Regions from separate parts of the Shewanella sp. MTB7 genome, predicted to be linked through region 2. Evidence: predicted binding sites of a transcription regulator. Region 2 holds the regulator's gene; the other holds the start of a gene.
The links. The regulator MetJ, encoded in region 2, represses methionine synthesis genes. The targets are predictions, from matches to a motif close to TAGACGTCTAGACGTCTA.

Region 1 (15,424 bases), 570 kb from region 2:
GTACTTTGTCATCTTATCATCGGGGCCAGAATTCATTGCCACTGTGACCACAGGGTACATGCTTGCCATGGTATCCACCGCCGGACTGACGAAGTTACACACTGGGCACCAACTCCCCCAAAAGTAGACTAATACCGCCTGATCTTGGCTAAGCTTGTCGATATCAATATCGGTTCCTGATAATGTAACGCCTTTGAGATCCGGCAAGTTATCCCTAGGAATATCTTTACCGCGCCAGATATCCATGGCACCAGTCACGACAATGGCAAACAACATAAACAAGGCTATTTGCTTAAGCCAGCCAAGAGCCCGTTTTAAGGGAGTAATAGCCGCTTTACCTTGTTGAGTCAGCTTTTCCTTATCCTCATTACCCATCAGCCTTTCGCCTCAATCATCTCTTCAAGTTGTTCTTTTAGTACATCATATGACACTAAACCTGCAATAATTTTGTCACCAAAAATCATACTTGGTGTGCCACCAATGCCTAAATTCCTCATCAATTGGATATTGTTATGCACCATTTCATCAACCCCTGTATCAGCCTTACCTAGCCACTGCTCTGTACCAGTCAACTTAGCCACTTTAGTAATCGACTCAGCGTCTAATCGACGCGGACTCGACATCAACATATCTTTCAATTTAATGAATTTCTCAGGCTCATTGAGCCAGACCATTTGTGCTAGTTCAACGGCCATCTTAGATCCCGCCCCTTGCAGTGGTACCATCTTGACGATGATTTTAAGCTGAGGGAACTCCTCAATAAGCTGATTGAGAGACGGCTCTATCTTCTTGCAATATGGACAATTAAAGTCAGTGAAGTACACCATAGTAATCTCAGGCTTTTCAGCCCCTTTCCACGGGTCACTCTTAGTGTCATACATGGCAGTATGGTTAACTTCTAAGGCGTTTTGTTTTGCAGAATTTGCACCTTGCTGCTCACGGGTTTGCAGAGCAATAATGGCTTCTTTAAGTAAATCAGGATCATTAATCAAGGCATCTTTAATGATGGTGCGAACATCCTGTTGTTGCTCAGCATTCAAACTCGTCACCCCAGCCTGTGCCGATGAGATAAAAGGTAACTGAGATGAGATTAATAATACCGATGCCGTTATTCCTGAAACAGCAAACATCTGCAGTTTACGGGATTGAAAAACACGATTTACCCAAGAGATGGTTTTGCACGACGGCTTCGTCTTTGATTCCGTTTTGGTATTTGAAAATAACGTCATAATAACTCCAAATTTGTGGCTGTGATTAAGCTCAATAGTTAATCACAGCCTTGTTCTTTTTTGCCTGCTCAATGCTTATTTACACTCTAATAAGCACTGACCTACAGCAGACATGTTGAATATCGATTAGAACCCATTGTTCAGCTATCTCGCTGACGCACGCTCAATGGCTGCTAGCACATCTTTTGTCGATAAGATCACTGGCAGCTCGATACCGTGTGGCGCATTGGGACCGTAAACCACGTTAAATGGCACCCCAAAACGGTTATGGCTCTGTAAGTAATTAGTAATATGCTCAGATGGAGTGGTCCAATCTCCAATCATTAACAACATATTGTCCTGCTTCAGCGCGCTATAAACAGGGTCCTGCAATATCACCCCAACCTTGTTAGCCTTACAGGTAATGCACCAATCTGCCGTCACATCGACAAACACGGTTTTCCCCTGTGTCACTTGCTCCGCAATTAAGGTTTCACTCAATGGCGTCCACTGAAGATCTGTGGGTAGCGCTTTCGCCCACTGTTCAGAGGTCATAAACGCACTCACAGCAGCCAACATCAACGTGATGCTGAAGGTGGCAACGACAGCAGCAACACCCACTGTTTTGGCCATAAAAATAAAGAAGGTAATCAACAGAACAGCTGCAGCCCCAAAGAGATAACTCACCGCGATAAAGCTACTCAACAAGCTAATGAGCCACAGACTGGTGATCAACAGCAGGACTGAGAAGACAACTTTGATCACGCTCATCCAGCGTCCAGGTTTAGGGAAATAGCTTGCCACCTGAGGGAATGCAGCCACCACTAACCAAGGCAGTGCCATGCCAACTGCCAATGCGGTAAATATCACCAACAAACTCAAGGTATCTGCACCAAGTGCAAATGCCACTGCAGTGCCTAAAAATGGCGCACTGCAAGGGGTGGCGAGTAAGGTCGCAAACATCCCCTGCAAGAAGTGACCACGATTATTATTGCCTCCAGTAGTCGCCAACTTAGTCTGAAAACTTGACGGTAGATTAATCTCAAATGCCCCAAGCATATTCAGTGCAAATACCGAGGTCACTAACGCCATAAATCCAATAAACCAAGGGTTTTGGAACTGCACGCCCCAACCGATGGCCTGCCCCGTCAACTTTAACACTAAGATAAAGCCTGCAAGCAACCAGAAAGAGACTAAGATGCCCAGTGCTGAGGCTAGAAATTGCTGACGGATCTGATTTTTCTGCAGATCAGGCGCCGCTACCACTGAACTCAATTTCATCCCTAACACAGGTAATACACAGGGCATCACGTTCAGAATGAGACCACCAAGTAACGCAAACAACAAAATAGTCAGCAGTGAACTGCCTGACTCAATAATCTGAGTCGCATTTACGGGTGATAAGTACTCTATGGCATGATTGTTATCGACCACAGTAATGTTTAAGCTTTTATCCAGTAACTCAGGTTCTCCCAACCAGCTTTCACCGTCAAAAATAGCCACCAGCTGCTGTGTACCATCCTTCTTCTCAACCTTATTCGTGCCGACTAATTTAAAGAGGGTATCTGGCTCACCATCGATAATAATTTCCGGCCTTTGCCATTGCTTGGCATCCAAAATCACTTCAAGTTGCGACTTTGCACTATCCCAACCGAGTTTTATTGCACTAGCAGAATCCTCAGCGGTTACCTTCTGTGGCACTTTCGATGCAGCCTTGTTATAGGCAAACATCGCATCACTATCCGCTCTGAGATCACTTGGATTAAAATCTAAGTTAATCTCATAGTCGGTAAGCACACAGATGGTGGTACAAGAGGACAAGGTGAACTTGCCATGTAACTGTGTATTCGCTGACATATCGTCTAAGGTCAGCAGTAAGGGAAACACCACCTCACCTTGATAACCAAAGGTTTGCATGCCTAATAGTGAAAACTTATCTGGTGTAGGCCAAGACCATTCAACATGATTTAAGTTAGTCGAGTCATCCCACTTAATACTCGGTGCAATACCGCCCTCACCAGGGCTGCGCCAGTAAGTTTTCCAATCACCATCAAGCTTCACTTCCAACACTGCAGGCAAGGTTTTCGAGACAAGATCCAGCTCTCCTGTCAGCATAAGCCTAGTCTTTACCGGCGGGTGATTATCATTGGTCAGCCACCCAGTGGAGGCTGCAACAGCTATCTGACTGGCACTTAAAGAGATTAAGACACACAAAGCCAAGAATATAGATTTTATAGACTTCAATTGACTCTCCTGTTTAGCATTAATGACTGATAGTTAGATGTAAATACCTTATTCAATTTCATTTTCAATCTCATATTCAACTTATGACTTAACCAATTATTCGACCTAATAATCATCATCATTTTCACCTTGAAAATCGCTCCATTATACGTTCCTTTGATGCCTGAATAAGAGCGTAATATCCAGGAACGAAGAGGGAGCCAATAAGCAATACACTCAATAAACCTCCCACCAATGTAAACCCAATATTCTGTAATCCCACCGCCCCAGCACCGGATGCAAAAAGCAGCGGAGCAATCCCTAAGATGAACGACCATGAGGTCATATTCACCGCCCTAAATCGCAATGCACCACCGAGTCTCGCAGCCTCTGCAATTGATAAGCCCGCCTCACGTTTTAATTTGGCAAACTCAACAATCAGAATGGCATTTTTCGCCGCCATCGCAATAAGCAAAACCAGACCTATCTGGGCATATAAGCTGAGGGAGAATCCCCCCAGTTTGAGTGCTAACATGCCGCCTAATATTGCAGTCGGCACCACCAAGATAATCGCGAAAGGAAGGCTCCAGCTTTCATACTGAGCCACTAGCAATAGGTAAATAAATATCAGTGCTAAGCCAAACGCATAGATGGCCATGTTGCCCGCTAATTTTTCTTGATAAGACAAACCACTCCACTCATAGGTATATCCTTGGGGTAGCACATCTGCTGCGACTCGCTCCATCGCCGCCATGGCATCACCAGTAGAAAATCCAGCTGCGGCTTGGCCTTGAATGATCGTCGCGCCGTACTTGTTATATCGCCATATAATATCAGGGGCTAATGTCGGCTCAATAGACACCAACGTACTCAAGGGAACCATCTCGCCGCTTAGGCTTCTGACTTGGTATCTGCCAATATCATTTACAGACTCTCTAAATGCGCCCTCAGCTTGCAAAGTCACCTTAAAAGACTTACCGAACTGAGAGAAATCATTAATATATAATGAACCCAGATTAACTTGTAAGGTTAAGAACACTTCAGACAGTGGCACACCAAGCTGCTTGGCTTTTAACCTATTGATGTTCAAATAATAATGTGGCACATTCGCCCTGAACGCACTAAATACCCCTTGCAGTTCAGGTTCTTGGTTGGCCCTATTGATAATATCTTGCATCACAATACCAAGCTCAGCTTTATCTCGTCCTAAGGTATCTTGCAGTGCAAATTCAAAGCCTGTACCTGAGCCAATTCCCGGAATCGTTGCCGGTCCATAGCTGATGACTTGCGCTTCCGGCAACTCAGCTTTAGCCCACTGTCCTACCCGAGCAATGATATCTTCAACACCATGTAGACCTTCCATCGCGGCACGCTCATCCCAATGGGCCAAGCTGACAAACATGCTTGCAGCATTTGACTGCATTGCCCCTGATAAACCTGAATAACCCGATGATGAAGCAATGTTCAATACTCCAGTTTCAGACTTTAGAAAGGTTTCGACCTTGGTTATCACTTGCTCAGTACGACTTAAACTCGCCCCATCAGGCAGAATTACATTGACGAAAAATATTCCCTTATCTTCTTTAGGAACAAAGCTGGTGGACGTTGATTGAGTTAGATAGGTCAATGCAATCAACGTCCCAACCGACAATACAACTAACACTAAGCTTTTTCGGATCAATACCGCGGTCACTTGGCTGTATTTAGCCGTGACACCGTCAAAGAATCGATTAAAGCGCAGATACCACTGCGGATAGCTTCGTATACCGGGCTTGAGTAACAAAGAACACAAGACTGGACTCAGACTTAACGCAACAACAGCCGACAAGATCAGCGAAAATATCAACGTCATGGCAAATTGCTGATACATGATCCCAGTGACACCAGGCAGTAACGTCACCGGAATAAACACAGCCAACAAGACTAAGGTAGAGGTGATTATAGGCCCGGTAACCTGTTTCATCGCCTGTTCAGTGGCCGCTTTAGCACTCAGTGAGCTATCTAAGGCTAAATTGGCTTCAACATTTTCAATCACCAAAATGGCATTATCCACCACGATACCGATAGCCAAAATCAGTCCAAACAGGGTCACAGTATTGATACCAAACCCTGCCGCTAGCATTAAAGCAAAACTGCCAATTATCGAGATAGGTATCGCAATTAACGGCACTAAGGTGGCCCTAACAGAACCAAGAAACAGGTAGGTGACTAACACCACAAGCATCACGGCAATGACTAATGTCCACAGCATGCCCTTAATCGATTCTTTAACAAACAGTGTGGTATCGACTTGGGTGTTGTAAATCATCCCCTCCGGCATCAAGGCTTGCATCTCTTTTAGCGCCTCTTTTACCCTATCGGCCACTTCAATGGCATTGGCACCTGGCAAGGTGGTGATCTGAATTTGTGCCGATGGCTTACCATCACTTATCCCGGCACCAATATACTCTTGCTGACCGAGCGCCACAGATGCAACATCTTTCAGGTAAACCGTGTTACCCGATTTATCCGCTCGCAGAATGACGCTTTCAAACTCCTCAACGGTCGATAGACGACCTTTAGTGAGTAACGAATACTGCAATTCAAGCGGCTTATCATTAGGCCTTGCGCCGACACTGCCTAATGGGACTTGAATATTTTGTTCAAGCAACGCCTGCTGCACATCTGAAGCAGTAATCTTTAGGTGTGCCATCCTATCTGGGTTTAACCACATTCGCATACTGACAAAGCGATTACCGTACAGTACTGATTCAGAAATTCCCTTAATACGCGTCAATTTATCCGTGACCTGCAACGCCACAAAACTCGACAAGACCTGCTCACTGATCTGACCTTCTGTTGAGGTGAAATCAATCATGATAAGGATATCAGGTGAGTATTTTTTTACACTTAATCCGTTGGCCAACACCTCAGAGGGCAGCATGGGTTCAGCGAGAGCAAGGCGGTTCTGTAGATTGACCTGAGCAATGTTAGGATCTGTGCCCACCTCAAAAGTGACCGATAAACGATAGGTGCCATCGTTACTACTTTTTGAGCTCATATAGATCATATCTTCAACACCATTAATGGCATCTTCAATAGGTCTAGCTATCGTCTCTTCAACAACCGCAGCGCTCGCCCCGCGCATCGATGCTGTCACTTGTACTTGAGGTGGAGTAATAACGGGGAATTGCGATACCGCTAAATTGGGGATCGCAATGATGCCTGCTAAGGTGATAATCAAAGACAAAACGATGGCAAATTTTGGCCTGTCGAGGAAAAACTGACTAATCATGCGCCTGCCACCTTCACTAGTAAATGAGCAGTATCGACTAGCTTGGCGTTAACCCGTGAACCGATTTTCACCTGCTGTAAACCATGAGTTATCACCACCTCATCTACCGTCACGCCAGCATTGACAATAACTTGACTGCCCACTTGTTCGCCGATTTGAATATCTCTGCGCTCAACCATGTCATTGCCATCAACGACAAAAACATAAAAGCCCATTAAGTCTTGAGACAAAGCACGTTGTGGCAGTAATAGAACAGGATCCGGCATGCTCTCGGTAACGGTGAGCTCAACATACTGCCCGGGTAATAACAGCTCCTGTTGATTATCAAATTCGGCGCGAACAGCAACAGTACCAGTGGCTTTATCGACACGATTGCCTAAATAAGTGATCTCACCAATTTCAGAAAATGCTTCACCTGAATTAAAAAACAGCGAGACTGAAGGCAATTCAGCACCACTAGCTTTCATTTTATTTTTGGCTTGATGGAAAACCGTTTCGCTCACCTGAAAACTGACATCGATGGGCGATACTGTCACTAAGTCAGCAAGCGTCTCACTCGTTGGTGAGACAAGTTCCCCAAGTGCCACTTTACTGTTACTGATCCGTCCTGAAAACGGTGCTCTTACCTGGGTATAATCCAGTTCGGTTTTAGCCAACTGGATTTGCGCTTTAGCTGACTTAATCTTAGCTTGAGCTAATTGCTCTTCTGCCTGCAAACGATCGACTTCTGCTGCACTTATTGAGGAGGTCGGCAGTAAAGATAGCCCACGCTTATAATCAAGCCTAGCCACATTTAAATTAGCTTCAGCACTGGCTAGCAGTGATTTGGCTTGGGATAGTTTAGCCTGATAGCGACGATTATCGAGTTGAAACAAAAGTTCGCCTCGGGCAACCATATCTCCCTCTTTAAAATGCTTAGACACTAAGTAACCTGTGGCTTGAGCCTGTAAAGCAACATCTTCTTTTGCTGCGACTCTACCTTTAATTTGAAAGTAATGATGATGCGCATGTTCTATGACTCTTGCAGCCTTCACAGCCACAGCATCGCCCTCTTTGTTTACGACAGCATAAACCCTGTCTGAAAAAGCCAAACTAATAACAACCAAAGGCGCCAATATAGATGTGCTACCTAACAAAACTTTATTTAATTTCACAACAACCCCAATTCCCGTCAATGACGAGCTAGTCTGCTAAAGCCTCACTAAAAACGAGCACTATTAGCAGTTAATTTCTACAGCATGAAAAACCACGTTGCGGGTGCAACGCATGCAGAGAACAATCACTTCAAGCTACAAGGTTATATTCAGAGTATCCTGCACAGACTTCTGCCATATAACATTCAACACTGATGGCCAATTGATAAGCCTAAATATCAGATGCTGTCATGCCTTGAGATGAATAAAGTTGACTTAATTAACGCGAAACAACGTAATTTAAGTCACTATTCTCTTAGTAGAATTGAAGTGTTTTTATTCTTGAAAACGACAAAGTGAGAGATGTATTCGCCTAGGTTTAGCGTGATAGCTAGGCGAAGGGGACCGTGTAACAACACGGTAAGCGAGGGGAAGTAGAGGCAATAAAAAGAGCAACACTAAAAACGGTAAGCTGCTCGGGGCGTCCATACAAGCACGCATAGATTTTTCTGATAACTCGCAGGTTTTAAACTCGAAAGCCTTAAGCTCTGCACTTTGAGTCAGCTCTTTTGCACCGATGTTTGACGTATCACTTGTATACGCACTGAGTGAGGTACTCATCACTGCCTGCGTACTCTGTTGATTGAGTAGCAAGTTAAGTATTCCGCTATTTTGGGTCAAACAGAATAGCGTCAGTATGGCAAAAACCAATACTGTCCAACGATTCCCTGTTTGATTAGCAAAAAACTTATTGATAAATAATATCCTCTTTAAACTTAGGTATGGCAATGGAGCTCAAACATACATGCTGAATAAGACCGGACAATCTTCAAAATAGTTCAGAGAAAAATTAAATATTTTCTCAAACGATTTCCATTCTCAATAACCGAATAAAAAACAATCTATTGCATCGAACCTAAGCATACTTTAGGTTATCTTTAAAAGACGATTTAACCACCATATTCATTTAAGCAAAACCATAAAGAATAGCGAACTGAACTAAAACTAATAGATATTGTTGCCATTGATAAACCAGTCACGACAAAAGCTCAATCAAGACTCAAATCATTCCAATAACAAACCGAATTCAACGAGGTAGAAGGTATGAGCAACCCGATCATTGCAGACAATAAACCTAAAAAAGTCGAACTCACCAAGGGGGAGGAGTATTACTTCTGTACCTGCGGAAAATCTCAAACTCAGCCATTTTGCGATGGGTCTCATGCTGGCACATCATTTAAACCTAAGGCCTTTACTGCAGAGCAAGATGGTGACGCCTTTCTGTGTGCCTGTAAACACACTGCCAATGCACCCTTTTGTGATGGCAGCCATAAGCAGTTTACAGCGAGTCAAATAGGCAGTGAGAGATCCAGGGTTATCAATGCTGCAAACATCAATGCTTCCCCAGAGGCAAAGGCAACGATAGAGGAGCCCACCGTTGAGTTTATCCATCAGCTAGCACGAGATGGACTGTCTAAACTCGGCCATCACGGCCCGATGACCTCCATGGGTGTTCCTAGACACTTGCTACCTCATTGGGATGATCTGCAGATCATGACCGCTCAGATGGCGACTAAGCCTCTGCTTGAAGATCAGGCTGTTTCAACCGAACTCATCATTGGGCCACAAGCTCGTAAGCCCCTTAAATTAAAAATCCCTCTGTTTGTCTCAGACATGAGTTTCGGTGCTCTTTCAGAAGAGGCTAAAACGGCCCTTGCCATCGGTGCTCAACTTGCTGGAACCGGTATCTGTTCAGGGGAAGGTGGCATGTTACCGGAAGAACAAGCCGCTAACTCCCGCTATTTTTATGAACTTGCCAGCGCTCAGTTTGGCTATAAAGAGGCGTTGATGAACACCATACAAGCTTTCCATTTCAAAGGTGGACAAGGGGCGAAAACTGGCACTGGAGGTCACCTTCCAGGCATCAAAAATCAAGGGAAAATATCTCTAGTTCGTGGCATACCAGAAGGTCAATCTGCAATATCACCCCCTACCTTCACCAATTTAAGATCCAGTGCTGATTTTAAACGTTTCGCCGATCGCGTACGTGAAGTCAGTGGCGGTGTGCCTATCGGTTTTAAACTCAGTGCCAACCATATCGAGCAAGATATTCAATTTGCCTTAGATGCGACAGCCGATTACATCATTCTCGATGGTCGAGGCGGCGGCACAGGTGCAGCCCCAGAGATGTTCCGTGACCATATCAGCGTCCCAACCATTCCTGCATTAGCACGAGCGCGACGCTATTTAGACGAGCAAGGAGCAAGCGGACGAGTGACCTTAATCGTAACTGGTGGACTGCGCGTCCCCATGGATTTTGTCAAAGCGATGGCGCTAGGCGCCGATGGCGTAGCTATCTCCAACAGCGCTATGCAGTCGATTGGCTGTGTTGCAGCTCGTATGTGTAACACCAACAACTGCCCCGCTGGTATTGCCACCCAAAAAGCGGATCTACGTCAACGGCTCAATGTTGAGAAGTCATCCCAACAACTTGCCAATTTCTTCAATGCTTCCATCGAGTTGATGCAAGTGATGGCGCGCGCCTGTGGCCATCATAATTTAAGCGACTTTAACAGAGATGACTTAGCCACCTGGCACAGAGAAATGGCCCATCTTTCTGGAGTTAACTATGCCGGAGTGGGTTTGCCCTAGAAATGTAGTACAGGAGTAATACAAATAAGCACAACAGATTGGAATGTGAATACTTGACCTCCACTTTCGAATGAAGGTGCAGGTCATTTTATTATTTGAAAGCTTGCAGGTTCATCTAAACTTTCGATTATTGGCTCTTGTTCCACCAGCGCTAAATGTTGATGTAACTCACTATTTTACATACGATAATCAAGGTATTGTATTCGCAGTTAATAAACACTGGCTAGCACTGTTAGTTGTCTATCTAGGGAGTGAGCATGGGATACTGGTATTTAGCATTAGCGATAGGTGCTGAAGTCATAGCAACATTAGCACTTAAGGCATCTGATGGTTTTTCTCAAACAACCTCGAGCATCGTTTGTGTTCTGGGTTATGTCACCGCATTTTATTTCTTATCCCTAGTGCTAAAAACGATACCAGTTGGTATCGCATACGCTATTTGGGCTGGCATGGGGATAATATTAGTCGCAGCGATAAGCGCTGTACTATACAAACAATTGCCTGATATTCCAGCGATTATAGGGATGACTTTAATCTTGGCTGGTGTCATCGTCATTAATGTGTTTTCAAAAACAGTAAGTCATTAAGAATAGGACATTAATTAATGTAGCCAACTTTATAGCGGTAAGCTCCTAGATCCGAGTGGCTTACCGCTACTTAGCTTTTTCTTGAACTCAAGACTCGACACTTATCAGCTCTATCTTTAACTCGTCACTTCTTTAGCTTTTAGCCCAACCTTCTTCTAAGTACTTTGCTCGCTTGAACTAGGTTTTGCAGAGCGGGTTCAACTTCATCCCAAGTACGGGTTTTAAGTCCACAATCTGGATTCACCCAAAGCTGGCGTAGCGGAATTTTACAGGCTGCCTTTTCGATTAATGTCACCATCTCATCCACTGACGGTATGTTAGGCGTGTGAATGTCATATACACCGGGACCTATCTCATTGGGATATTCGAAATCTTCGAATGCCGTTAATAACTCCATTCTTGAGCGCGACGTTTCAATGGTGATCACATCCGCATCCATGGCAGCAATGGCGGCTATGGTTTCATTAAACTCGCTATAGCACATATGCGTGTGAACTTGGGTCTCATCGGTAACTCCTGCCGCGCTGAGCCTGAAAGCATCAACAGCCCAGTTTAGGTAATGATCCCAATCAGATCTCTTCAACGGCAGGCCTTCACGAAAAGCAGGCTCATCGATCTGAATTATCCCAATACCCGCATTTTGAAGATCGATCACCTCATCTCGAATCGCTAACCCTATTTGTGTAGCAATCTGCTCACGGCTGATATCTTCACGGGCAAATGACCAATGCAAGATAGTTACTGGGCCTGTTAACATCCCTTTTACCGGCTTATCTGTCAGACTTTGGGCATATGTTGCCCACTCGACGGTCATGGCTTTAGGCCGAGATACATCACCAAAAATGAGTGGCGGTTTTACACAACGTGAACCATAACTCTGTACCCAACCAAACTGGGTAAAGCCCACACCTTGCAATTGCTCACCGAAATATTCAACCATGTCATTACGCTCAGCTTCGCCATGAACCAGCACATCTAAACCTAATTTAAGCTGACGATCGATCGTATCTTTAGTCACTTGTCTTAACTGGTCATTATAAAAATCTGCAGTGATCTCACCTTTACGCCAACGACTACGCAGGCCGCGGATCGCGGGGGTTTGAGGAAATGAACCTATAGTCGTTGTCGGTAACAGAGGTAATTGATACTTTTGCTGCTGAATTAATTGGCGATTAACGAAGGCAGACTCACGCTCATAGTCCCCATCATTTAGCCCGGCAACTCTATCAATAACCTGCTTGTCAGCGGCAGCATCACGGGCATGTCGACGGACAAGATTACAGTCCACAATAGCTTGAGACTCTGCATCCTCAGGTAAACTAAGTAGGAGCTTAAGCTGTGCTAGTTCTGTTAATTTCTGTTTAGCAAACGCTAACTGCTGTTTAAGCGCCGGTGCAAGCTCTGTTTCTACATCAAGATCCACCGGGGTGTGCAGCAGTGAACAAGAGGGAGCAATCCAAACACGTTCAGGAAGCTCATTGACTAAGGGGCGGATACGCTCGGCAATAAAATCAATATCTGCAGCCCAGACGTTACGGCCATTAATCACCCCTAAAGAGAGCACCTGCTCAGCTTGTAGGTTTGCCGCAAATACCGCGAGTTGTTCAGGCGCAGTCACTAAATCTAAATGCAAACCAGCAACGGGCAATGATGAGACTAATGCTTGATGATGTGCAATGGTGCCATAATAGCTCGCAAGTAATATCTTCACTTTTACGCTTTGCAAAACTTCATATGCCGAGCTCATCGCCTCTTGCCATTCACTATCTAGCTCTAATGCTAAGGCCGGCTCATCTAGCTGCACCCACTCAACACCTTGCTCGCTAAACCGATTTAAAATTTGCTCATAAGCGATTAAAAGTTGTGGTAGTAGCGACAATTTATTGAAATTCTCGCCCACTAATTTGGCAAGATATAGATAGGTCACAGGCCCTAATAACACGGGCTTAGCCTGATACCCTAAAGCTTGCGCTTCGCTAACCTCATCAAATATCTGCTCATAGGCTATGGTAAACTCTTGATCTGCTGTCAATTCAGGCACTATGTAGTGGTAATTGGTATTGAAGTATTTAGTCATCTCACCAGCCGGAGCATCTTTACCCGTTGGCGCACGGCCACGTGCAACTCTGAATAAGGTGTCTAAGCCAATCTTTCCCGACTCAGTCTCACTTGCATCCCGATGACGCTCAGGAATTGCATTTAGCGTGGCGCTGAGAGTAAGAACCTGATCATAATAGGCAAAATCTCCGACAGGCAGCAAATTGACACCCGCTTCAGCCTGCCACTTCCAATGGGTGCTACGTAGCGTTCTAGCAACTTGAGTTAACTCCGCTTGAGTTAGCTCACCTCGCCAATATTTCTCTTGGGCAAACTTCAACTCTCGCTGACGACCAATACGAGGAAACCCCAGACTTGCTATCTCGATGTTTTGCATATTGTATACCTTTAATTTATCATAATTAGAATTCTGAATTAACGCGCCAAGGTATCGATTGAATGCTTACGGATCTTAAGTTCAGATATCATCAATCAAACAACTAGGCGTCTGGACGTCTAGAAGTTTATTGTGATAGTCTGTCCTGAGACAAGGGAATTGATTTCAAGCACAACATGAATAGGATTCATGTCACTATGGGTATATTATATTATGATTGAGATTAGACACTTACGAACATTGATTGCTCTAAAGGAGAGTGGAAGCTTGGCCGGTGCGGCTAAAAAACGTTTCGTGACTCAATCCGCCCTATCTCATCAGATCAAAGAGCTGGAAACCAGAATCAACTCTTCTATTTTTATCAGAAAGAGCAAACCTCTCTCTTTTACTCAAGAGGGTGTCAGGTTATTAACCTTGGCTGAAGAAATTTTACCTAAGGTGATGGAAACCGAAAATGACCTTAAACAGGGATTAAATCTGGAAGAGAATCAACTTAGAGTGGGCATTGAGTGCCATAGTTGTTTTCGGTGGCTAATGCCTGTAATGGAACAGTTCAGAACGTCATCGCCACAGGTAAATCTAGATCTTTCCAGTCGTCACCTTTTCGACTCACTCAACGCACTTGAGATGGGGGAACTTGATGTGGTGCTAACTTCAGATCCTGTCCCAGGGCAAGCCATTGCTTACCAACACCTTTTTGATTTTGAAGTTAAACTCGTCATCGCCAATGATCACCCATTAGCCAATCTTAGCTATGTCACCCCACAACAGCTCGAAAACATGACCATCATAAGCTATCCGGTCCACCTAGAACGCTTAGATCTATATCGACATTTTATGGAACCTGCCGGCGTTAAAGCAGGTGAGCAATTAAGTTGTGATCTCACCATGATGCTACTACAACGTATCGCCTGTAAAGATGGCGTCGCCGCACTGCCAACTTGGTCAATCAGCGAATCCTATGGATTAAATTTAACGTCGGTAAAGCTAGGCCCTGAAGGGCTTAAGCGCCCGCTTTTCGGCGCATATCGTAAAGACAGCTCAAGTGCACGAGTGGCACAACAATGGTTAACCTTAGTGGCAAAGGAGGGATTGGCAAAGCAGCATAAGTTGAATTAAATAAGAAGAATAATTAGAAGCCCTAGATAGGGCTAACAAGATGACAAGTCACGAGTAAAAGCTTGTTGCTTGTGACTCGCTGCTTGAATCTATTATACCAATCAGTATAAGAAGTTGATCTACTCAGAGTGTTTTTTGGCAAACTAATTCAAGGCGAATGGATGATAGAATGGTTGTTCCCTTGTGAGTTCATTCAACGCAGAAGTAGACAGCCAAAAACACTCCTTACAGGCGAGTTTTAGCGGTTCTGATTCTGCGTTAACGAGCTTAACCGTAGAATAACTATGCTCTTCACTCGTTGGCTTGCCTCAGGACCGCTAAACTCTCGCTGAGCGATCAAATCTTTATACTGATTGGTATTATAACGGATTAAGCAACTGATTTCTCATCGACAATACACGTCTCAGTACTAAACCTGGGGAGTTAGGATTAATGGTTTGACGCAGGTTATGCGCAATCATAAACTCCTCCTGTAGCTCTTCATCAAGCCCTAGCGAATCAAATGCTTCTATGGTTAAGGTCTGTTTCTGATTATCAATAAGCGACTTGATAATGCTCAAGGGGAACGACTCTTCAGACTCAGCATTCAGATAAGCAAAGGCTGTTAGGGCAATAATCTCACCAAATACACTAAACAAAGCTAAGGTTTGCACTTCATCTGGGTTGATATCAACCCCATGCATTTGATGTAGGCTATCGACAGAATTACTCGCAATACTCTCAGTCAAGGCCCAATACCCCTGTACTAATTTCTTATAGGGTTGAGGCAGTTCGTCGAGACGTTCCTTGAGGTA
Region 2 (15,424 bases):
CATATACATGTGAGTTATCTTGCAGGTGAAATAGGCAGTGATAAACAACTACAAAAAAAAGTAGCACAAGAATTTAAGCGCTTAAAAGTCGATCTGGTTTACTCCCTTACTACACCAGGGACAGCCATAATGAAGGAAATATTACCTGAGCAGATGCCTATCGTTTTTTCAATTGTCACCTACCCAGCAGATTCAGGACTTATCGAGTCTTTCGAGTACTCCGGCAACAATCTGGTTGGTACCAGTAATTTTATTCCTTTAATCAACTATATATCTTTACTTAACCTCATCCAACCCAATGTTAAATTGGTGGCTATTTTTCACCGTAAAGGAGAGCCTAATTCCAATATCCAAGCCGCAAACCTTATCCGCTTACTCAAACGAGAAGGGATCACCAGCATCAATCTAGAGCCCTCTGATATTAATGAATTAACACAAATGGCAATGGAACAAGTTGGCAAAGTAGATCTGTTTATTACTACAACTGACACACTATTACAGGGAGGCGGTGAAGCGGCATTAATCGATATATCTCTGCAACACAAACTCCCTATCCTTAGTTCAAATAAGAGCGGTATCGAACAAGGTTCAACATTTGGCCCCGTAGCAGACTTCTATACACTCGGTAAGATGGCGGGTAAAAAGGCAGCTAAAATCCTCTTGGAGAAGATCTCTCCTACCAGACTCGAAACTGAACTACAAAATCCGCCCCTATTTCTAGCAAATAAAGACAGCCTCAAGCAATTAGGTATCGTTCTGTCAAATGAGGCCAGAGATAAGATAATACTGATAACTCCATAGCTCTAAATTGAGCAGTTGAATCTAGGATCACAAGTTATATTGCATGAAGCTAATTACCAAATTAATCGTATCGGCCTCTATTACCGTCATTCTTGTCATAGGCTCAGTGGGATATTATCTCCAGTTCCAAGTCAGAAGCTTTATGTTGGAGATGCAAGCAAGTCATATTGAGGGCAATGCTGAACTAGCAGTAACGAAAATAGATGATAAACAACAGCAGATACTTGATATTCTAAAAGTTGCGGCTCGTAATCGAGAGATTAAAAAGGCCTTAGATCTCTACGACAGTCGTGGAATTAGCCAAGTTCTTAACGACCTTCCCTATATTTATCCATTCATTAATTATGTGCTAGTCACTGAACCTGACGGCTCTGTTTTTTCCACTAGCACTCGAAATCATAATGATAAAAAGCTAGATGGCGAGAATTTACTTCTACACAATATTTTAATCCATCCACTATTTAATGCATTAACAGAAGAGGATACATTTTACAGTACCTACCACATTGATCCATACCTCAACCTTATTGGAGTTGCTAAAGATAAAAGCCAATGGCTAGCTACTAAAATTAAAAAACGTGGCAAGTTTATAGGATGGTTAGTGATTTCAATTGATTGGCATAAGGTCAATCAAGCCGTTCTTAAAACGTTAGTCGAAGAACTCAACTATACAAATAATCATGTCACCGCCGCCTTTATTCGATCTAAACAAGGTCAGGTACTCGTACAACACTTCGCAGCCTCACAAAAACAAACAATGACGAAAAGTCCGTTACCTCAGGAGCTGACCTCAACGAATGCCAAACATAACCACGGAAGTAGTCATGTTCAAAATAATGAAGTTCTGATCGTTTATGACCAGGATAAGGTACTACAACCTCTAAAAGAGATCTCTCAAGTGATCTTAATAACATCTCTATTTAGCGCATTTATATTGGCTAGCTTTCTCTATTTTCTCGTTAAACATGGGGTAGTAAATAGGTTAGATACTTTACGCCTTGGCTCAGAAGCGATAGGCAATGGCGATCTCAGCTATCGAGTACCTAATCTAGGTAATGATGAAATTTCAACCTTAGGAGATGCCATGAACACCATGGCAGAAAACCTGCAATTAACCACAACCAATAAAGTACTTTTAGATATTGAGATCGAAGAACGTAAAAAAATTGAGTTTGAGATAAAACAAACTCTTACACTGTTAGAGTCGACGTTAGAGTCAACCGACAGTGGCATATTGGTCACAGGAACACAGGGCAATATTTTTAAAATGAATAAACGGTTTTCAGCTCTTTGGAAGCTGGACAACTTAACATTAAAAATAGATGACAAAGGGCAAATGCAGCAACACCTCAATGCACAACTACAACATAAAAATACACTGCTAGAAACTACAATATTAAATACCCAAGACATACATCCTACTTTTGATAAGCTCTATTTTAATGATGGACGCATATTAGAGCGAGTCTCCTTACCCATGAAACTCGATGGTCAAATAAATGGACGAGTCTGGAACTATCAGGATATCACTCAGCGGATAAAGTCAGAAAATGAGTTAATCATTGCCAAGAATGCAGCCGAAGATGCAGCGCTAGCCAAAAGTGAGTTTCTGGCAAGTATGAGCCATGAAATACGAACTCCAATGAATGGCGTATTAGGCATGCTTGGGCTCCTGCTCAATGGTGATTTAAAAAAGGAACAAAGACGTAAAGCATTTTTAGCACAATCCAGCGCCCAATCTTTACTGACCTTAATCAACGATATATTAGATTATTCAAAGGTTGATGCGGGGAAATTAGAGTTAGAAAATTTAGATTTTAATGTGCATCAGATATTGGGAGAAATAGCTAAGTCTATGGCTATTGAGGCGCAAAATAAAAACCTAGAACTTATATTAGATCTATCAGGTATAAAACATGCGAACGTAAAAGGTGATTCTGGAAGAATTAGACAGATAATCACAAACTTAGTAGGCAACTCAATTAAATTCACCTCACAGGGTGAGATTGTAATCAGCGCGAAATTAAACTCTTTCGATGATAAATATTGGTGTCTAGAATGCTCAATTAATGACTCCGGAATAGGTATACCCGAAGATAAGCTTTCGACACTGTTTGATTCTTTCAGTCAAGTTGACGCCTCAACTACACGGGTATTTGGTGGTTCAGGACTCGGTTTAGCCATTGTAAAAAAACTATGCCTGCTGATGAATGGAGATGTAAGTGTTACCACAAAACCTAATCATGGAAGCTGTTTTAGCTTCTATATTCATTTGGAAAAAATTGACCACTCACAACTTACCCTACCCAGAATTGATATTAACTCACTTAGCTTATTAATTGTCGATGATAACGAAACCAATAGAGAGGTGCTTAAGGGGCAACTCGAGCTCTGGGGAGCTGAGGTTACAGAAGCAGACAGTGGCCCTCAAGCACTAAAACTCTGTCAGGCTAGGTTACAAAAAGATAAACAGCTCTTCGATGTCGCTTTTTTGGATATGTGCATGCCAAAAATGGATGGCGCCATGTTAGGTAAGCTACTGCAAACTTCCCCGCATTTTAATAAGATAAAACTCATAATGATGACCTCTATGTCCCAGGAAGGAGATGCACAATATTTTGCAGATTTAGGTTTCCATGCTTACTTTCCTAAGCCTACAACCACTGAAGATCTATTCGAAGCCCTATCCATCGTCGTTGATGCTGGTGATACTTTACAAAATGCAGTCCCACTAGTAACACACAACTACCTCACCACGCTAAGCCACAAATATGAACCAGCTCCAACCAAAGTGACACAACAATGGAATCAGACAGCTTCAATACTCCTAGTTGAAGACAATTACGTTAATCAGCTTGTTGTGTTAGGGATCCTAGAGGAGTTTGGTGTCACTCCAACTGTTGCCGCCAATGGCATTGAGGCACTTGATAAACTGAATAACGAGACCAATAAATTCAACATTATTATAATGGACTGCCAGATGCCTGAAATGGATGGGTATCAAACCACCCGAGCAATACGGTTAGGGCAAGCTGGTGTAGAGTATGTAAAGATCACCATCATAGCGATGACAGCAAACGCTATGATGGGTGATAAAGATAAATGTATTCAGTCTGGTATGGATGACTACTTAGCTAAGCCTATCGACCCCGATAAACTTATTTTAAAACTCAAACTTTGGCTTGAATCAAATCAAGCAACATCAAATAATGGATAGTACAGCTAAATAGCCACTCGACTATGCTCTCGTCGCTATCAACCTCTCTCTACGAGAAATTATTGTAGGTAATAGCTGTAACACTATGACAGAGAAGATAATTACTGCTATCCCACTTAAGGATAGAAAATCTAAAGCATCACTAAAAAACATATCAGGCCACAAACCTAAACTCACCATATATGCCGTACAGCTAAAACTTAATACGGGAGTAAGCGCCATCATGGCGCTCACTTGAGCTGTTGGCCAGTACTTCATTGAAGCGCCAAAACAGCCATAGGCAATCAAGGTGTTAATGGCACAAAACATCGCGATACCCCAATGATTCAACGACATGCTTGTGAACTGATTAAGGTCGACAAACCCAGTCATCAACAATACCCCCATTCCATAGATAAAAAGGAGAACATTACTGGGATCTAACTGTTCCAACAGTGACTTTTGCAATAAAGCATAACTCGTCCATGAACACACAGAGAATTGAATGATCATCATCCCGGTCCAAAATGTTGAGTTTTCAGATTGATTAAATTCTAGAAATGGATGAAAGAACATTAACATGCCTAGCGCTAACGTCGCGAAACAGGTCATTTGAATAGCACTCAACTTCTCTTTAAAAAAGAGCATACCACCAAAAGCCAAGAAAAAAGGAGACGTCTGAAAATTAAGCTGCGCAGTGCCTGGGGCTAAGTATTTTAACGCATAGACAAACGAAACATAGTTAAGCACCAGAAAGACTGAAGCAAACAACAGCTTTATCCAAGCCCTTCTGTCTAAAGAGGCAAACTGTTTCAGCCTACCACTAAAATATTGAATGATAAGACTGACGAGTAAAGCGACTAAGAACCTAAACCAAGTTAATGAAACTGGATCGATAAAGGTTGAAGAGAGTTTAAGGGCTATCGGCAATATCCCCCAAAAAAACACCGCTGTTGAGATAAAGAGTAACCCAATTTTGAAATTGTTCTGTTGCAAAGGAACCTACTTGAACACATGAAGAGCACTGAAATGAGGTCAAGGATTTTGCGCCAAAAACTAAGCTGGGTCTATAAGATAAAAATTGAATTCACTGACAAAACTCTTCTTTGTTGGCCTTAAAACGTTACACCTCAGTGCTATAGTCTTTAAGATTGAAAGAGATTAACGATTTATCATCACTAATCCATCCCCACCAAGGTACCGCTTCAACGTTTAATGAGTATATTCCAAGCCAGAAAAAACAAACAGCTATACAATAGTATATTTACAAGTATAATCAGCATGCGTTTATTGGGAGAATTCATGATCTATTTTAATAATTTACAAGGTCGGAATTACAATAGGGCTTATGAAGAAACGGTAAAGTGTCGAGCCCTAGGAGATGATCCCATCATTTTTGATCTGTATGACAATCAGATAGCCAACATCATGAATGAGGATTGGCAATATGTCACCAAAGGCCAAATGGCCATGGTGATTCAAGGCGGTAAAAGGGGGTCGTTACAATATCTCATTTATGCTGCAAGGCGTAACGCATAAACGGCTTATCAACGGATGTTTTCAACGGGGCGTTAATCTGATATCAGCAGCAGATTATTAGTCTTCCCAAGCGAGCCTAAGAATCTAGATATAGCATGTTCTAACATGGCCATTGAGTTAGCAGAGTATGGAACTGGTTTAAAGTGATTGAATAGATAAGAATAAAACCAAAAAAAGAATAAAAACAACATCGATTTCAGTCTGCCAAGGATGGCCTTTCTTACATTTACGCGTTAGTCTACTCTTTTCAAGTCTAACGCCAGCTCCTGTTTAATCCTCTCGAGGCACCCTTGGCAGATACAAACACTGCCATCAAGTTGTTTCTCTATCAGAACAGATTTAGGCGGAAATTTAACACTCTTGCACCAACAAGCTTCAATCTCCTGATTGGAGTTCAGAGCACAGCTATTGGTATTTTGGCACAATGGACAGTTCATGGATTGCGTCTGGTCATCTTCATTCATATTTTATTCTTTAGCATCGGCAGGATGATTGACTCCGTCATACAAGGTTACTCCCTCCTTGAGTAAAGTGCGTATGTCAAAAGGATCCCCCTCTAAACACGCGACATTGAATCCATATAAATGCGGGTTAGATCGTCGCTGATGGTGAGTATAGATCCCACACCTTGAACAAAAGAAGTGTTTGGCACTCATGGTATTGAATTGATATAAGTTTAATAACTCAGCGCCTTTCACCACCTTGAGATCTGCTAGCGGGATGGAAGCGACAATCGCACCTCGTCGTCGACACATGGAGCAATCACAGCGACGTGGATCGACCAAGCCATCCGGCAGTGAAAGTGACAACTCAACTCCACCACAATGGCACAGTGACTTATATGTAGTATCCGTCATTAGCTCACCTTTTCGAGTTTAAGAAGTGTTGACTCTTACTTAGGATTTATTAGGTAAGAGTTAGAGCCAAGTCTCTCTGACCTCCATCAACAGCTTGTCCGTAATACCCTAGGCCATCAACGCCATGGCAGTGAGCTTGATACACCTTATCACCTCATACCAATTACATTAAGTGTCTGTTCATTCAGCGGAAGGCGCTCTTCAAATGAATTCACTTTATCATATTCCCCTTGTATGAACTGTTTCATCTTAGGCTTTAATGTGAAAATTGTAATACTGATTTAATGGGTGACTATACACTGGATAGATGTGTAAGATTTGTCTGCATTAGTGCAGAATCACTCAACAGCTGCGAGTTACAGAGAAGATTAACGTATTGCTCTGAGGCTAGCTCATTATAAGCGGATGAATAAAAATTAATAAAGCCATGGAAGTATTGAGTCAGGCTAATCATCACCAAAGGTTTCTGAGATAAATGTTCAATAACTGCATTAACGTCAAAATGAGTTTCAACAGCAGGAAAAACAAAGCTCACAGGACATGATGGGTTGATGTTCAGATGATGCCGGATTTGACTTGGATAAAATCCAATAAAATGTAATATTGCTTCAGAATTAAGCTTCTCAAGTGCCTTCCAAGTCGCAGAAGCTCCGGCGCTGAAGCCTATTACTACACACGGATTATTAGCAGCTTCAACTTTGCTTTTAACCAAATCACGATAACGCTCATGACCGCACTCAGCCATAAAGGTCTGATACGCTAACGACTCACTAATAAAATGCCGATAAACACCAATATAGGGATCGACCACTTCACAATCATACCCCGAGTCATTAATCCTTTTTTGAAGTTTCAAGAGATGATCCGTCAGACCAAAAATATCAGTGACCAAAATAACGATCAAAGGGAACCATCTGTGACAACATACGCTAAAGCACGGCATTCCATATAAGCGTTACAACTTGCATAAGATGAATTAAAACATTCCATTACGACATAAACATTGCCACCAAGTTGTGTCGTTTTGTAGCGCATATCCGTTGCCAATAAAGCACGAGAAGGAGCTGGAGTTGTGAAGCCGGCTTGGCAATATGATGATCTTACCTCTCCAAGCATCTCTTTATCACGACGTGAGATCTCTTCAATTGTAAACTCTCTAACATCTGAAGCAGCGATAGACCTCGTGGCTACTTCTGCAATATCTGGGCTGATATTAGTTCGAAATGAAACATTACTGCATGCTGCCAGTAACACTACGCAAGAGAATACCAAGCCAGCTTTCCATGTTGTCATTAGCTATCCTTAATTTGTTTTTTAATACCTTATAACAAATACAAGTTGGAAACAAAAATGCTCCACCCGTTAAGGTAGAGCATCAATATTATCCAACCAAACTTATCTCGGCACTCGAAGCGTACTCGTAACTTAAAACTATAAACTTACTGACCAGGTCTCACACCTAACGTATGGCAGATGGCGTATGTCAATTCAGCTCGATTCTATGTGTAAAAATGGAAATCTTTGACTCCTTCACGAGAGAGCACTTTAACCATATCCATCACTGCACGTTAGCCTACTTACCCGGGCGAACACCTAATGTGTGGCAGATGGCGTATGTCAATTCAGCTCGATTCTATGTGTAAAAATGGAAATCTTTGACTCCTTCACGAGAGAGCACTTTAACCATATCCATCACTGCACGTTAGCCTACTTACCCGGGCGAACACCTAATGTGTGGCAGATGGCGTATGTCAATTCAGCTCGATTCAATGTGTAAAAATGGAAATCTTTGACTCCTTCACGAGAGAGCACTTTAACCATATCAATAGCAACGTTAGCACCTACCATCTGACGAGTAACAGGATCATCATCCAAGCCTTCAAACTGCTTATGTAACCAAGCAGGAATGCCCACATTAGTCATGCCAGCAAAACGCTTCAGTTGCTTAAAGTTAGTCACAGGCAGTATGCCCGGCACGATTTCAACATCAATGCCCGCTGCAACACAGCGATCGCGGAATCGGAGGTATGATTCGACATCGAAGAAAAACTGCGTTATTGCACGGTTAGCCCCCGCATCGATCTTCTTCTTTAAGTTAATAAGGTCTGCTTGTGCATTGCGTGCATCAGGGTGAACTTCAGGATAGGCAGCGACTGAGATATCAAAATCTGCAACAGAGCGAAGCAGGCGAACTAAATCGTTAGCAAAACGAGTCGGCTTTGGACTACCATCAGGCAGATCCCCACGTAGGGCTACAATATCTTTAATACCTGAGCTCCAGTAATGCTTAGCCAACTCTTTAAGCTCTTCGTCGCTGGCGTCAACTAATGTCAAATGCGGCGCAGCAACCAGATCAGTCTCTTTTTGAATACGCTCAATCACACCATGGGTACGGTCACGAACCCCTGAGTTAGCACCATAGGTCACTGATACAAATTTGGGCTTCAGTGGCTCTAAGCGACGAATTGAGTTCCAGAGGATCTGTTCCATCTCTGGTGATGCGGGAGGGAAAAATTCAAAAGAAACGTTAATATCGCCATTCAGCTCAGCCAAGCTCTGGTTTAGTGATGTTGAATGTTGTGCATGATTAAAACTCATTTCAATTCCCTCTACTACTTTACTCTCTGTTCTCTTAATCTGTTTTCTTAACCTGTTTCATAACCTGTTTAAGTAGCAGAACTGACTTAGACGTTTGGACGTCTATACATCCATATTAAAGAAGCTGAGATTGAAGTCAATAGCTAAAAGAGGAGTAATTTCAAATAAGATATAGCAAAGCTGCTACTAGAACGTGACTTCGTCACTGCTAGAACGGCTATGAAGCACCTTCGAGTACGTCGCAGGCGACTGCGAGGAAAAGAAAAGTCAGGAGCAAAAAACTTTTCTCGTAGCCAACTTGTTGGCGAGCTCGAAGGGAACTTGTTTCCGCTCTCGATATGAGCTCTCGAACGAACTCAAAGCAAAGTGCCCTTCTTTACAATGTTTACTCCTGCACCAGATCCCGACAAATCTGCGCTAGATCTGACTGAACTGCGGCAGCGGTGACTTCCCTACCAGCGCCTGGTCCACGGATAATTAATGGATTGTCTTGGTAAAAGGAACTACGGATAACAAACACATTATCACCTGGGGTTAAATTAGCATAAGCATGGTCTCTGTCGACCCACTCTATGCCCACTTCAGCCTTTAAAACGCCACCAATTAAATCTAAGCCTGCAACATATCGCAGCACCTTATTCTGTTCCGCTGCCGCACTAAACTGCTGCAACAAGTCATCATCAAGCTCAGCTATTCTCACTAAAAATTGCTCAAGTGAAATATCTGCTAATGCCGCAGGAACAAGCGAGTTTAATTTAATATCGTCTAGCTCAATATTATGACCAATCTCACGGGCTAAAATTAACAACTTACGCTGCATATCACGACCGGATAGATCATCACGAGGATCGGGCTCAGTGATCCCTAACCCTCTCGCTTCTAATACAAGTTGTGAAAACGGTTTTTTAGCATCATAGTTCTCGAATAACCAACACAGCGTGCCAGAGAAAATGCCGCCTACCGCTTCAATACTATCACCACTGTTGTGTAGATCGTTCAGCGCATGTTGCACCGGTAATCCTGCACCACAGCTGGCATTATACCGCCAAAACAATCTGCGATTACCCAACTGCTGCTTGAGCTCATTATAGAAAGCTAAGGGACCTGAACCTGCAAGTTTATTAGCACTAACGACATGGATACCACGCGCAAAGAACGCAGGGTATTGTAAGGTTAAATCTGCACTGGCACTGATATCCAAAGCAATAATTTCATCACATTCTAGCGCCTGAAGTTGCTCAAACAGGTGATCATACAACCAAGGTGTGGCTTGCTGTTCAAACTCCTCTTTCCATGAAGCGAGATTAATACCCTCCTCTTTCAGCAAGGCTTTCTTTGAACTCAACAAGCCCACCAGTTCTACGCTAGCTTCTAACTCTTTATTCAATGCAGCTCTTGCTCGGGTGAATAGCTCTATCCAAGCTTCACCGATATTACCAACCCCAAGCAGCAGCACACCGATACGCTTACGAGGTCCTGCACATCGACGATGCACTTTTTGAGTCAGCAGGTTAACTTGTCCAAAGGGAACCAAGGTCACTAAGCTCAAGCCATCGTTAAACAAGGGTCTGGCATCGCGACTTAACAAGCGAGCAAAACCACGGCGATAAAGGCCTGAGTCAGCACTGACTAGCGCAACTAACCCCAGATCTTCCCGCACTTTGATGTCAGCTATCCCCAATGACTCTGCTTCAAGCTCAAGCAGAGCATGAACTTGTTTACTGTTTTCATTGGTGAAGGCTAATTCAACTCGGTTTTGCGCTAATGTCCAATGGGCTAGCGGGATAAGTCCAGACTCAGCTAGCAGTGCGAGGACGCTATGCAAACCTGCTGTTAACCTTAAATTAAACAGCGAAACCGAAGCAAGGTTAGTCACAACCGGCGCGCTAGCCGATGAACTCTTAGGTGCAATCAAGGTAAAGTCTGTGTGAGAGGCGTAACTAGAACGCACAGCTAAGCTCACATCAGTATCAAACAGTGGCTGTAACGAGCGATTATGCAGTACAGGTGAGCCTAAATGAGCGAGGCGGTTAGCTTCATCTAAAGAGAGACTCTTGAGTAACTTTGCATCGTTGATTTTGTTAGGGTCAGCATTAAATACCCCCTCAACATCAGTCCAAATTGTCACACGACCAATATCAGCAAGGCTGGCAATTAGCGTGGCGCTGTAGTCAGAGCCATTACGCCCAAGCAGTAAAGTTTCGCCTTGGCTGTTCGCACAGATAAAACCGGTAATAATCAAACGTTCGTTAGGACTACCTTCAACACGCTTCTGCACGCGAACACGTGACTCATCAAGCCTGATTTGAGGAATGGCTCCCTCATCGGCAATCAGTAGGCTTCTGGCATCGACATCGCTTGCCGCCACGCCAGACTCCCTCAAAAGAGCAGCCAGTAAACGAGCTGACCAGCGTTCACCAAAGCTCACGACTTCGCTGCGCTTATATTCATTAAGTTCATCAAGAGAAAACAAACTGATCAATTGATACTTATCTATAGATAAGCGCTCACGCAAGCTTCTCGCTTGCTCATTTGATAGCAATTGTTCAATCAAATTCTGCTGAAAACTAATCAGTACCTGTAATTCTTCTTGCCACAGTTGAGACGAATCTTTTAACGCTAGCAACTTATAAAGAAAATTGGTGCTCTTACCTGCGGCGGAGACAACGACAAGATCGTCGCTATTGCCATGAGTGAGAAGGATATGAGCCACACGGCGATAACAATCTGCATCCGCTAGACTAGAACCACCAAATTTATGTAAATGACCACGCGCCATCTCTAACTCCTATAAACCAATTAACAGCTGACTGCAGATAAAGCAGTGAGTCCAACTTAACTATCTACGACTAAATGACCACGCGTCATTTTTAACTCTTATAAACCGCTGACTGCAGATGCTGCAGCGAGTCCCGCTTTAATGTCGGCCACTAAATCATCAGCATCTTCAATACCAACAGAAAGGCGAATGAGGGTCTCTTTAATCCCTGCTTCGGCTCGCGCCGCTGGTTCCATCGCTCTGTGGGTCATTGTCGCAGGAACGGCGACTAAACTCTCTACCCCACCTAAACTTTCTGCGATAGAAAACACAGAAAGTTGCGCTAGAAAGGCGACTAATTCAGCTTCACCACCTTTTAGCTCGAAACTGAGCATGGCACCGAAGCCTTTTTGCTGCTTAGCGGCGATGTCATGTCCGGGGTGATCGTTAAGCCCAGGGTAGTAAACCTTGTCTACGGCGTTGCTGTTAGTGAGTACCTCTAATACTCGCTGAGCGTTGGCTTGATGCTCTCTGATGCGAATAGGTAGAGTTCGAAGGCCACGCAGTGCTAGATAACTATCAAATGCAGATCCAGTCAGCCCTAAGGTGTTTGACCACCAATGCAGTAACTCACCCAATTCAGGATCTTTCGCAACCACGGCACCGCCAACAACATCACTGTGTCCATTGATGTACTTAGTCGTCGAATGCATGACGATATCAGCCCCTAATAAAAGTGGCTGCTGCAAAATAGGTGACAAGAAAGTGTTGTCGACGACCACGATCGCATCAACATCATGGCTTGCAGCTGAAATAGCTTCAATATCGACAACCCTTAGCAGTGGATTAGATGGAGTCTCAAGCCAAACCATCTTAGGTTTAAGCGCTATCGCCTCACTTAAGGCTTGGCTATCTGTTTGATCAACCACCATCAACTTAAACTGACCCTTTTTGGCCAAGTTGGTGAATAGACGATAACTGCCACCATAACAATCGTGGGGAACCAGTAATAGGTCATCAGGACCTAACAAACTCGTGACCAAGGTTATTGCAGCCATTCCCGTACATGTCACCACGCCTGTGGCTCCTTTTTCAAGCGCTGCAATGGCATCTCCGAGAATAGAGCGCGTTGGATTACCCGAACGGCTGTAATCAAAATCTCTTGGATTCTTGTGTCCATCGAAGGAATAATTAGTGGAAAGATAGATCGGCGGTACTACGGCACCATGTTGGGTATCGGATTCAATCCCCTGACGCACGGCAATCGTGGCTAACTTACGTTCGGTCATCTACAGCTCCTAATACTAACTACTACTAAACATCATACCTATTACTGACATCATACTTTATATCATTTAGAAAAATGAGATGTCTAGACGTCTAAATGTACCTAAGAGTTACTTCCTCGTCAACCGATTAGACGTTTAGACGTCCGAACATATGGAAATCTATTTGCATTTAATCGAAATAAGAGGCAATAATTTGACTGTACAAATTAAAGGGTTAAAATCTGCCCCGAATTTTGAATTTACAGGTGAGTCAATGACTGAGTGGAATGGCGATTACATCAGCCCCTATGCTGAACACGGCAAGAAGAATGAACAGGTAAAGAAAATTACTGTTTCTATTCCCTTAAAAGTGCTTAAGGTACTGACTGACGAGCGTACACGCCGTCAGGTCAATAACCTACGTCACGCCACCAACAGTGAACTGCTTTGTGAAGCATTTTTGCATGCCTATACTGGCCAGCCACTGCCAAATGATGAAGATCTTTCGAAAGATAAACCTGACAGCATTCCTGTAGAAGTAAAACGCTTGATGGATGAGATGGGCATTGAGTGGGAAGACGTCGAGTAACCTTATTAATACCCTAACGCTCTAAGAAAGCTCGTTTCAGTGGCTTTGCGCGAATTCCATTCTAAGCGCATTCAATGACCACTGAATCTTGCGGTTCCAAGAGACTTAGATATAGAAAGTACTCTACTCCAGTCAAGAATATCAGTTCTACTAAATATTTGATCAATTCAGAGCCTTTCAAGCTTTTCAATTCAAGGCGTATTGATAAAGAAATGGTTATTCCCTTTTAAATCAATACAACACAGAAGTGGAATGCTTGAAAAGCTCACGTAGTGCGGGCTTCAAAGTACTCCATGCTGTGTTAAGTGATTTAGATATACGACTGCATGGTCTATTTTGTTCCATACAAAATAAGACATTTCCTCCATCCTTGGAGGTCAGATGCAGAAGGTAGGGCGAAGCACGACTGAATGGATTCAGGAGGTAGAGTAACGCAGGAGCAGTTACCGAGGATGCCAGAGCCGAGAATAACTATTAGCGTCAAGTTCCAGTCTTGCCTGCAGCACCTTGAACTCCCGCTGAAAGGTCAAATAATTAATGGAACTGATATAGAGATCGCGATGCGATGCGATCCCTGTTTGTTTTTATTGTTCTTTAATTGCCGTATATATCCAGCTCACTTGGGTATACTATTTATGGACAGAAATGTGTTTGAGTTAATCGCACCGACTACCTTACTACTGGCATCCATTATTATCTTCTTTGGGGCAATCACTCAGAGCTTGATAGGCTTCGGTCTTGCCGTGGTAGCCTCGCCACTTCTCTATCTTGTTGATCCCGATCTGGTTCCGGCCCCCGTCATCGTTATGGGCTTCTTCATCTCTTTGCTTACTCTCTATCGAGAACGTGGGGCACTGGAGTTTAATGGCCTACAGTATGCGCTACTGGGTCGTATTCCCGGCGGATTTATCGGTGCGGCTCTGTTAATATTTGCTCCCCAACCGATTCTCGGCTTAGCCATAGCAGGGATCGTGGCGGCAGCGGTCATCCTAAGTTTACTTAAATTCAATTTAGTGGTGAACCGCAAGAGCTTGTTTGCAGCAGGCGTGATATCTGGTGTGTTTGGCAACATTGCAGCCATAGGTGGCCCACCACTGGCTATTTTGTTATCGGGAAAAGATGCGAGTCAATTTAGAGCTGCGCTTTCAGCCTTCTTCATCTTTAGTTCTGCCATAGCATTAGCCATCTTATCTATCGCAGGATTATTGGAGATTAAGCATCTTTGGCTTTCACTCATGCTACTTCCATCAGTGGTGCTAGGATATTTGGTCGCTGGCAGGTTAGTGGGAAGAGTTGATAAGAGTAAAACCAGAAGCATGACACTGATCTTATGCTCAATCAATGCATTAGTATTGACGGTTAAATCGTTAATGGAATTGTAAAATCGAGATCGCTTCGCTCCGAGAACGTGACTTCGTCACTGTGAGTGCGCATCTGCGATACTTCGAGAAAGAGAATTGCCACAAACCTACAACGTATTGCTTGTCCTCGTAGCCAACTTGTTGGCGCACTCGAAGGGTACTCGTTCCCACTCTCGTAGCAAAACGTTCTCTAAGTTAGCCCGCGAACGCCCTCGAAACGTCATTAAAAATGATATGAAGTTTGTAGCACACCACCTATGGCATCGTCACTGCCGACCATGCCGGTTACATCCAGATAAAAAGCCTGACCAAAAGCGAATCCAGTACCTAAGGAGTAGATATTCGACGTATTATCCTTCATGTCATGTCGATAACCTAGACGTAGCGCCAGCCACTGTGTAGCTCTCACTTCTCCCCCTAAGCGCCAGTACTGAGTACCTTCTATATCATCGAAACG

Region 1: the regulator MetJ is predicted to act here: its motif matches at 13,624-13,641, upstream of metE (5-methyltetrahydropteroyltriglutamate--homocysteine S-methyltransferase).

Annotation. Positions count from the first base shown of each region.
Region 1 is NZ_CP085636.1:1,401,398-1,416,821, reverse strand. Features, by position in the region: gene HWQ47_RS05840 (protein disulfide oxidoreductase) at 1-375, opposite strand, end outside; gene HWQ47_RS05835 (DsbA family protein) at 375-1,229, opposite strand; gene HWQ47_RS05830 (protein-disulfide reductase DsbD family protein) at 1,374-3,443, opposite strand; gene HWQ47_RS05825 (efflux RND transporter permease subunit) at 3,577-6,705, opposite strand; gene HWQ47_RS05820 (efflux RND transporter periplasmic adaptor subunit) at 6,702-7,859, opposite strand; gene HWQ47_RS05815 (hypothetical protein) at 8,175-8,627, opposite strand; gene HWQ47_RS05810 (glutamate synthase-related protein) at 8,943-10,490, shown strand; gene HWQ47_RS05805 (DMT family transporter) at 10,748-11,077, shown strand; gene metE (5-methyltetrahydropteroyltriglutamate--homocysteine S-methyltransferase) at 11,217-13,502, opposite strand; gene HWQ47_RS05795 (LysR family transcriptional regulator) at 13,725-14,630, shown strand; gene HWQ47_RS05790 (HDOD domain-containing protein) at 14,990-15,424, opposite strand, start outside.
Region 2 is NZ_CP085636.1:835,818-851,241, reverse strand. Features, by position in the region: gene HWQ47_RS03485 (ABC transporter substrate-binding protein) at 1-801, shown strand, start outside; gene HWQ47_RS03480 (response regulator) at 845-4,018, shown strand; gene HWQ47_RS03475 (DMT family transporter) at 4,040-4,993, opposite strand; gene HWQ47_RS03470 (hypothetical protein) at 5,300-5,536, shown strand; gene HWQ47_RS03465 (cysteine-rich CWC family protein) at 5,770-6,000, opposite strand; gene HWQ47_RS03460 (GFA family protein) at 6,004-6,393, opposite strand; gene HWQ47_RS03455 (hypothetical protein) at 6,686-7,249, opposite strand; gene HWQ47_RS03450 (hypothetical protein) at 7,294-7,686, opposite strand; partial or broken gene HWQ47_RS03445 (methylenetetrahydrofolate reductase) at 7,833-7,952, opposite strand; gene metF (methylenetetrahydrofolate reductase) at 8,101-8,991, opposite strand; gene HWQ47_RS03435 (bifunctional aspartate kinase/homoserine dehydrogenase II) at 9,377-11,770, opposite strand; gene metB (cystathionine gamma-synthase) at 11,869-13,038, opposite strand; gene metJ (met regulon transcriptional regulator MetJ) at 13,292-13,606, shown strand; gene HWQ47_RS03420 (sulfite exporter TauE/SafE family protein) at 14,254-14,988, shown strand; gene traF (conjugal transfer protein TraF) at 15,191-15,424, opposite strand, start outside.